One region of the Pseudomonas sp. Hz4 genome, then DNA from elsewhere that is predicted to be linked to it. Evidence: predicted binding sites of a transcription regulator. Region 1 holds the regulator's gene; each other region holds the start of a gene.

Region 1 (3,240 bases):
GGTCAGCTTGACCACATAGCCCAGACGCTCGGTGGCGTCCGTGATCTGTGACACTTCCTCGGCTTGCGGCATGTTCGGGTCAATCTGGAAATTGACGATCGCACTATGCAGCTCGCGAGTGAGCTTGCCCACTTCTTGATACAGGCCGCGGTCACGGGTCTGGTTGAGCTCATGGATCAGTTGCACGGCGTCGCCGAACCTGCCTTTTTCAAGACTTTCGACCAGTTCGACAGCGTGTTTTTTCAGGGTCGACTCGAAATCGCCCTGTGAAGATTCGTTATGCTCCATAGCTCCCCCGTGGCGCAGTTTCTCAACCGATGCGTTCGAAAATCTTTTCGATTTTTTCTTTCAACGCCTGGGCCGTAAAGGGTTTGACCACATAGCCGTTAACACCGGCCTGGGCTGCCTCGATGATCTGCTCGCGCTTGGCTTCAGCGGTCACCATCAGCACCGGCAGATGCTTGAGCTTTTCATCGGCACGCACATGGCGCAGCAAATCGATACCGGTCATGCCAGGCATGTTCCAGTCCGTTACCAGAAAGTCGATGCTCCCGCTGTTGAGCACCGGAATGGCAGTGGTGCCATCATCGGCCTCGACCGTGTTGGTGAACCCAAGGTCACGCAACAGGTTTTTTATGATCCGCCGCATCGTAGAGAAGTCATCAACGATGAGGATTTTCATGTTCTTGTTCAATTCGACCTCCAAGCAGTCTTAAACGCGCCCAGCACCTGGACGCGCCATTTCAATCAATCCGGCAAAGCACTCAATGACTGTCTGGAGCACAACAGATCGGGACCCGTGCGGTTCAACACCCCACCAGCCGCGTTCGCAGTGTCCCCACACTGCCTTCAGCGCGCTCGCCACTCCCCCAAACGCCCCCGCAAACGGGCCGCGCACTGGCTGTGTAACTGGCTGACCCGCGATTCGCTGACCCCCAGGACTTCACCGATTTCCTTGAGATTCAACTCTTCGTCGTAGTACAGCGCCAACACCAGTCGCTCACGCTCCGGCAAATTGGCAATCGCGTCCGCCAGTGCCATCTGGAAGCGTTCATCTTCCAGATCGCGCGACGGCTCCAGATGAGCACTGGCGCCATCCTCGTGCAGCCCTTCGTGTTCGCCGTCCTGCAACAGATCGTCGAAACTGAATAACCGGCTGCCCAGGGTGTCGTTCAAAATCCCGTAATAATCGTCGAGACTCAATTGGAGTTCGGCCGCAACCTCGTGATCTTTAGCGTCACGACCGGTTTTAGCTTCAATCGAGCGAATGGCGTCGCTGACCATCCGGGTATTGCGGTGGACCGAACGTGGCGCCCAGTCCCCCTTGCGTACTTCATCGAGCATCGCGCCGCGGATTCGTATGCCCGCGTACGTCTCGAAACTCGCGCCTTTGCTGGCGTCGTATTTGGTCGACACTTCAAGCAGGCCAATCATCCCGGCCTGGATCAGGTCTTCGACCTGGACACTGGCCGGCAGACGCGCCAGCAAGTGGTAAGCGATGCGTTTAACCAGTGGCGCGTAACGCTCGATCAGCTCGTACTGCGCGTCACGTGCCGACTTCTTGTAGAGGTTGTAGCCGCTGGCTGTCATAGCACCGGTCCTGCCGTTTGTTGCACGAGGCGCTCGACGAAAAACTCCAGGTGCCCACGCGGGTTGGCAGGCAACGGCCAGGTATCGACCTTCTGTGCAATGGCCTTGAACGCCAGGGAGCACTTGGAACGCGGGAAGGCTTCATAGACGGCGCGCTGCTTCTGCACAGCTTTGCGCACGCTTTCGTCGTAAGGCACCGCGCCGACGTATTGTAAGGCGACGTCGAGGAAGCGATCTGTGACCTTGGTCAACTTGGCGAACAGGTTGCGACCTTCCTGCGGGCTCTGAGCCATGTTGGCCAGGACGCGGAAGCGGTTCATGCCGTAATCGCGGTTTAGCAGTTTGATCAGTGCGTAGGCATCAGTGATCGAGGTCGGTTCGTCGCAGACCACCAGCAAGACTTCTTGCGCTGCGCGAACGAAACTGACTACCGAGTCACCAATGCCCGCAGCGGTGTCGATCACTAATACGTCGAGATTGTCGCCGATATCGCTGAACGCCTGGATCAGGCCGGCGTGTTGGGCCGGGCTCAGATGAACCATGCTTTGAGTGCCGGACGCGGCCGGGACGATGCGGATGCCGCCAGGGCCCTGCAACAGAACATCGCGCAGCTCACAGCGGCCTTCGATCACATCGGCCAACGTACGTTTGGGTGTCAGTCCCAGCAGGACGTCAACGTTCGCCAGCCCCAGATCGGCGTCCAGCAGCATGACGCGCCGGCCGAGCTCAGCTAGAGCCAGGGACAAGTTCACTGACACGTTAGTTTTCCCGACGCCACCTTTGCCGCCGGTCACCGCGATCACCTGTACGGGATGCATGCTGCCCATGAATTTTCTTTACCTTGTCTTACTTAGACGGAGGCCACATTACTGGCTGCGCGTTCACAAAATGAACAATGCATGGCAGACCATCGATGTAGGTACAAAAACGGTTCATTAATACCTCAGCCGACCTGCTTGGTCGGGCTGTGGTAAATATCAGCGAACATGTCAGCCATGGCTTCTTCGCTGGGTTCTTCTTGCATTTGCACGCTGACGGCGCGACTGACTAACTGATGACGACGCGGTAGATGCAAATCATCCGGAATCCGCGGGCCATCGGTCAGGTAGGCCACCGGCAATTCATGACTGATGGCCAGGCTCAACACCTCGCCCAGACTTGCCGTTTCATCCAGTTTAGTCAGGATGCAGCCAGCGAGGCCGCAGCGTTTGTAACTGTGATAAGCGGCCGTTAGAACCTGTTTCTGGCTGGTGGTTGCCAACACCAGATAATTCTTCGATTTGATCCCACGACCGGCCAGGCTTTCGAGCTGCATGCGCAGTGCCGGATCGCTGGCCTGGAGGCCCGCGGTATCGATCAGCACCACGCGTTTGCGCAGCAAGGGCTCCAGCGCCTGCACCAGCGACTGACCCGGGTCGACGTGAGTCACCGACACATTGAGGATCCGGCCAAGGGTCTTGAGCTGCTCCTGAGCACCAATACGGTAGCTGTCCATGCTCACCAACGCGATATTCTGCGCGCCGTACTTGAGCACGTAGCGGGCGGCGAGCTTGGCCAGCGTGGTGGTCTTGCCCATGCCGGCAGGGCCGACCATGGCAATCACACCGCCCTCTTCCAGCGGCTCGATTTCCGGTGTGGCGATCATCCGCG
Region 2 (3,240 bases), 2.7 Mb from region 1:
GGTCACCTGCTTGCGCGCCACCGATGAGTCATCGACCGTCAGTACTCGCAAGGAAAGCGCCTTGTGCTGGGTTTCGACATCCACCACGCCGACGGAAATCGCTTCCGGCGTCGGCGCCACTTCTGCCAGCACTTTCTCGACGTCGATGATTTCGACTAACTGATTGTCGACCCGAGTCACAGCCGTCAGGTAATGGTCGCGTCCCGTGCCCTTGGGTGGCGGATGAATCTCCTCCCAATTCATGTTGACGATGCGTTCTACCGATCGCACCAGGAAACCCTGAGTCTTGGTGTTGTACTCCGTGATAATCACGAAGGGATTGCTTTGATCTTTCAGCGCACCGGAACCGGTCGCCATCGCCAGATCAAGAATCGGAATGGTCGCCCCCCGAATACTTGCCACACCGCACACGACAGGACTGGATTTTGGCATCAGCGTCAGTTTGGGGCATTGCAGCACCTCCCGAACCTTGAACACGTTGATCCCATACAGCTGCTGGCCGTCAAGACGGAACAACAACAGCTCAAGGCGATTCTGCCCTACCAGTTGCGTGCGCTGGTTTACCGCATCCATTACACCAGCCATGCACAGACTCCTACACCAACGCTTAAGTGTTGCGACGCGCATTCATCACTAAACGGCACGGCGCTTGCTTTTTAACTCTTATGAACACAGAACCGACATTTTTCCGACGCCTGACATCAAATGCCCGCACATTAATGTGCGCGATGTCGGCCGTTTGCCTGTTCAACGCTGGCAGCCCTGCCCTTGCTGACGCGGTTACCTTGCCTGACATGCTTATCGGCGTCACCCAAGGCTTTCTTGAATTCACCGTAGAAGACTATCTGGCGACCAGTCAAACGCAAGGCCGCTACGAAATCCAGGTCAACCAGCTCGATCCACGCCTGCGCATGCCTATGTGCGACAAGGAATTGACAGCCACTCTGGAGAGTCCGGCCAAGCCGCTGGGCCGCGTTACCGTCAAGGTTCGCTGCGAGGGCGCGTCGCCCTGGACGGTGTTCGTACCTGCTCAAGTGCGCCTTTTTCGCGACATTGTGACCACCACCCGCCCGCTGCGACGCGCCGGAATCGTCGAGCCCGACGATGTGACCTTGCGCGAGCGCGACATCAGCCTGATCAACCAGGGTTACCTGACTTCTGTCGACCAGGCGATCGGGCAGAAACTTACCCGACCAATGGTCGCCGATCAGGTCATGACCCTGGTGCACATGGAACAGGCAGAAGTCATCAGCAAGGGCGATCAAGTGGTGATTACCGCCCGCAGCGGTACGCTCAGCGTGCGCATGCCGGGTGAAGCGCTGTCCAACGGCGGCTTGCGCGAACAGATTCGGGTGAAAAACCTCAATTCCCAGCGGGTGATCAAGGCGCAAGTTATCGCGCCCGGCCAGGTGGAAGTGTCCATGTAGAAATTTTTTCACGAGCTCTCTGCGGGTGAAGATGTGGCGCGCTGCTCGACTGTTCCCTAAACTGTGCCCCATGCAGGGCAAGCGCTGACGCGCGCAAGCTCATTGATAACTGGGCCTAAAGTTTTTCCGGGTATGGCCGAAAACATGGCAAGCGTCCAAATACCCAGAGGTTTTTTTATCATGGTCATCGATTTCAGCCGATTGAACAGTTCCTCGTCACTTACCGGCAGTACACGTACCAGCACCGCGAAGGAAACCGCCGAAACCGGCAAATCCGCGACGCTGAATACCCCGGCCGAACAGGCCAGTACCGTCAAAAGCGGGGAATCGGTACATCTCAGCAATGAGGCTCAACAGTTGCAGAAGGTCACTGACAAGCTGCGCGATCAGCCTGCCGTCGACAACGCCCGCGTGGCCGAGTTGAAAGCAGCGATTGCCGATGGCAGCTACAAAGTCGACAGCAACCGTGTAGCCAGCAAACTGCTCAACTTCGAAGCCCAGCGCTAGGCCAAGGCCTGCGCCAGGCTTTTGGACGCTTAAAACCCAAGGCCAGCCATGCACGACACTAATTTACTGCAACTGATCACCGACGATTTCGCCCCAGCACAGCACTTGCTGGAGTTACTGCAAACCGAGTCCCTCGCCTTGCACGGTCGTGACATGCCACTGCTCGAAGAGATTCTGGCGCAGAAGCAGGCATTGATCATTTTGCTCGATCAGCATGGCCGCAAGCGCAGTGAAATCCTCGCCAGCCTCAATCTGCCGACCAACCGCAACGGCCTGGAGCAACTCGCCAGCCATTCGAGCATTGGCGATCAGTTACTGGAGCAGAGCGATGTGCTGACCGATCTTCTGGCGCAGTGCCAGGCGGCCAACATCAAGAATGGCCAGTCGATTCTAGTGCAACAGGCCGCGACGGCCAATCAGCTGAAAATCCTCAACGGCGGCGAGCCGCCAGCGCTCTATGATGCACGCGGATCAACCTCCATGCTTGCGAAGCCGCGCGCGCTCAGTCAGGCTTGAGCCAGCCGAAAAGCAGCACTATCAAGACGCGAAACATGCTGGCAAAATGCTGGCCAGCCGTAGTCATATTTTGTCTGGAGATTGATGAACCGTGTTCAATGCCTTAAGCGCGGAAGATGCTCCGCAGCCACCCAAGGTGCTCACCACGCCCCTGGAGATCTCCGGCAACCTGCGTCAGCTGCAAGACAGCCATGATCCGCTGATCATCACGTTCCATGAGCGCAGCCAGCGCTTCCAGAGTTATCTGGTGGACGTTGACCGTGACAGCAACATGATGGCCCTGGACGAAATGATTCCCCGCGACGGTGAACGTTTCCTGCTGGCCGGCGAACCGTTCAAGGTCGAAGGCTTTCACGACGGCGTGCGTATTGCCTGGGAAAGCAACGGCCCGTTGACCATCGACGAATCCGGTGGCGGTCGCTGCTACCGTGGCGCACTGCCCTGCGAGGTGGTTTACCATCAGCGCCGTAATGCATTCCGCGCCGCATTGAAGCTGGCGCAACTGGTCAACGTCGATCTGGGTGGTGAAAAACTCAAGTCGCCAATCAGTGGCAAGCTCCTGGACATCTCGGCCACCGGCTGCAAGTTGCGCTTCGAAGGCGACATCACGGGCAGCCTGCAACTGGGTCAGGTCTACGACCGCTTCATCGCCGCCCTGCCCTTTGGCAACATGACGGCACCGGTCGAGTTGCGTTACCTGCACTTCGAAGAAAGGATCTCCATCACCTTCGCCGGCGTACGCTTTCACAACATGAGCGGGCTGGTGCAGCGGCAAGTCGAGCGGTTCGTC
Region 3 (3,240 bases), 2.9 Mb from region 1:
GAGCGTTCTCCGGGGAGACAGTCCATTTCCACATGTCTTCTTCGTGCTCGGTCCAGGTGTCTTCCAACACGCCGCCTTCATAGGAGATGTGCAGCAAGTTGGCATCCATCGAGTACGGGGATTTCTTCTTGCCGTGACGCTCGATCGGGATGTTGTGCTTTTCAGCATAATCCATCAGCTTTTCACGCGAGAGCAGGTCCCATTCGCGCCACGGAGCGATCACTTTCACGCCGGGCTTCAAGGCGTAGGCGCCCAGTTCGAAACGAACCTGGTCGTTGCCCTTGCCGGTGGCGCCGTGGGAAATGGCGTCTGCGCCGGTTTCGTTGGCGATTTCGATCAGGCGCTTGGCGATCAACGGACGAGCGATGGAAGTACCCAGTAGGTACTCGCCTTCGTAAACGGTGTTGGCGCGGAACATCGGGAAAACGAAATCGCGCACGAATTCTTCGCGCAAGTCGTCGATGTAGATCTCTTTCACGCCCATGGCTTGTGCCTTGGCGCGTGCAGGTTCGACCTCTTCGCCCTGACCCAGGTCAGCGGTGAAGGTCACGACTTCACAGTTATAAGTATCCTGCAGCCACTTGAGGATCACCGAAGTGTCCAGGCCGCCGGAATACGCCAGAACGACCTTGTTTACGTCCGCCATGCCATCACTCCACGGGGTTCTACGGAAAGCCGTCAAGTCTACCGGTCATGCAGAATAATTTACAGAGGCGCGACAGCTTATGACGACGAAGCGACAGATTATGTCGAGTGGGCGACGATAACAGCGGGTTCAGGAGGTCGACGCGGGGCTCGCTGATGCAGTGGTCTGAGGGGCCGGCTTTTCGGTGGGCGCAACCCGCGCGAGGTGCACATTGACCCGACGGTTCTTCGCCCGGTTGGAGGAATTGCTATTGGGTGCCAAGGGATAACGCTCGCCGTGAAAGCGCACGGTGATCTGCGATTCCTGAATGCCATTGGCCTTGAAGAACTCCATCACCGCCAGGGCCCGACGCCGCGACAGATCACGGTTGGTCAGGCGGTTGCCGCTGTTGTCGGAGTGGCCATCGAGTTCGATATGGTTGACCGTCGGGTCGGCCTTCATGAATTCCAGCATCACTTGCAATTGAGTCTTGGCCTGCGCGTCGAGATCGATGCCTTCGCCGGGGAAGCCGATCTGCGATTGTTTGACCTGCTCGAAATTCTTCGGCAGCAGTTTTGCCACGCAGCCTTGATAGTCGTTAAAGGCCTTGCTGAACTTGACCGGCAACAGACGCACTTCCGACACCCGGCCATCGCCAGAGTAATGTCGAACAACCGGACTGCGGCCATCCATCAAGCCGCTGATTAAACGCCCGGCCTGTTGTTGCGAACTGTTAAACAGCACATTGCCGCTGCCGATTCGCACAGAACCGAGATTTATGTCGCCACGCCCCGGCTGCCAGGGAGCAGCCGCCGCCAGCAAGGTGGCCGAACCGCCGCCGATTATCGCGTTGTAGGCCTTCAGACGAAACGTCGCTTGCTCGCCGGCGCGGCGCACGAATTCACCGGAACCAAAATCGGTGATCGGCTGAGTCAGGCGGCACTCGAACGGGTCTCCTTCGACCGTCCACTCGATACTCTCCAGACGGGTCTGGAAAGTGAGCGCCATCGCGGGAAGGCTGGCAAATACGCTAAGCAAGGCTAAATAACGCTGGCGCACGGGTGGCTCCACTGGCTTCTACAACAAAAAGACCGACACACACATGTTTACGGCATACCTGTTGGATATCGGAAGCTTGCTGCAAAACTTGATAGCGAGTGCCTGGAAGAGTCTTTTCCGGTAGCATTCCCCTCAGTTTGACCCGCCTGGAATCCCCTCATGTCCGACCGCCTGACCCTGCTGCGTCCCGACGACTGGCATATTCATCTTCGCGATGGTGCCGTGTTGACCAATACCGTTGCGGATGTCGCGCGCACCTTTGGTCGCGCCATCATCATGCCCAACCTGGTACCTCCGGTGCGTAACGCCGCTGAAGCCGACGGCTATCGCCAGCGGATTCTCGCTGCACGCCCGGCCGGCAGTCGCTTCGAACCGTTGATGGTGCTGTACCTGACCGACCGCACACAGCCCGAAGAAATTCGCGAGGCCAAGGCCAGCGGTTTCATTCACGCCGCCAAGCTGTACCCGGCCGGCGCGACCACCAACTCGGACTCCGGTGTCACCAGCATCGACAAGATTTTCCCTGCACTCGAGGCCATGGCCGAAGTCGGGATGCCCTTGCTGGTTCACGGTGAAGTCACCCGTGGCGATGTCGACGTTTTCGATCGCGAAAAAATCTTCATCGATGAGCACTTGCGCCGTGTGGTCGAGCGTTTCCCGACGCTCAAAGTGGTGTTCGAACACATCACTACCGCTGACGCCGTGCAGTTCGTCAACGCGGCGTCGGCCAATGTTGGCGCGACCATCACCGCGCATCACCTGCTGTACAACCGCAACCACATGCTGGTGGGCGGGATTCGGCCGCACTTCTATTGCCTGCCGATCCTCAAGCGCAACACCCATCAGGAAGCCCTGCTCGACGCCGCCACCAGCGGCAGCGACAAGTTCTTCCTCGGCACCGACTCGGCGCCCCATGCCCAGCACGCCAAGGAAGCAGCATGCGGCTGTGCCGGTTGCTACACCGCTTATGCAGCGATCGAGATGTATGCCGAAGCCTTCGAACAACGCAACGCGCTGGACAAGCTCGAAGCCTTTGCCAGCCTGAACGGCCCGCGTTTCTACGGCCTGCCGGTGAACACCGATCGCATCACCCTGGTCCGCGATGAGTGGACCGCCCCAACCAGCCTGCCATTTGGCGAGCTGACCGTAATCCCGCTGCGCGCCGGTGAAAAACTGCGCTGGCGCCTGCTGGAGGAACACGCGTGAGTGAAGACCATTTCGACGACGAACAGGAAGGTCAAGGCGGCGGAGGTGGTTCGCGCCACCCGATGGCTGCCCGCTTCCGTGGATACCTGCCAGTCGTTGTCGACGTTGAAACCGGTGGTTTCAACTCTGCCACTGACGCCTTGCTGGAAATTGCCGCCACCACCATCGGCATGGACGAAAAAGGGTTTGTGTACCCCGACCACACCTACTTCTTTCGCGTAGAGCCTTTTGAAGGCGCGAACATCGAAGCGGCCGCCCTGGAATTCACCGGGATCAAACTCGATCACCCTCTGCGCATGGCGGTGAGTGAAGAAGCAGCCCTGACCGACATCTTCCGCGGCATCCGCAAG

The links. Region 1 encodes FliA, which starts transcription of late flagellar genes. Its sites were predicted from a motif close to CTAAAGTTTNNNNNNNNNNNGCCGNTAA; they were not measured.
Region 2: flgM (flagellar biosynthesis anti-sigma factor FlgM) is a predicted target of FliA. The motif match lies at 1,543-1,570, and genes of this name have one in related genera.
Region 3: ACYZTR_RS06665 (flagellar protein MotY) is a predicted target of FliA. The motif match lies at 1,750-1,777, and genes of this name have one in related genera.

What each region holds. Positions count from the first base shown of each region.
Region 1 is NZ_CM142719.1:4,434,380-4,437,619, forward strand. Features, by position in the region: gene ACYZTR_RS20210 (protein phosphatase CheZ) at 1-288, opposite strand, end outside; gene ACYZTR_RS20215 (chemotaxis response regulator CheY) at 311-682, opposite strand; gene fliA (RNA polymerase sigma factor FliA) at 850-1,590, opposite strand; gene fleN (flagellar synthesis regulator FleN) at 1,587-2,417, opposite strand; gene flhF (flagellar biosynthesis protein FlhF) at 2,534-3,240, opposite strand, start outside.
Region 2 is NZ_CM142719.1:1,777,684-1,780,923, reverse strand. Features, by position in the region: gene ACYZTR_RS07965 (chemotaxis protein CheV) at 1-585, opposite strand, end outside; gene flgA (flagellar basal body P-ring formation chaperone FlgA) at 666-1,427, shown strand; gene flgM (flagellar biosynthesis anti-sigma factor FlgM) at 1,608-1,934, shown strand; gene ACYZTR_RS07950 (flagella synthesis protein FlgN) at 1,983-2,450, shown strand; gene ACYZTR_RS07945 (flagellar brake protein) at 2,542-3,240, shown strand, end outside.
Region 3 is NZ_CM142719.1:1,494,211-1,497,450, reverse strand. Features, by position in the region: gene ACYZTR_RS06670 (argininosuccinate synthase) at 1-646, opposite strand, end outside; gene ACYZTR_RS06665 (flagellar protein MotY) at 776-1,684, opposite strand; gene pyrC (dihydroorotase) at 1,844-2,890, shown strand; gene rnt (ribonuclease T) at 2,887-3,240, shown strand, end outside.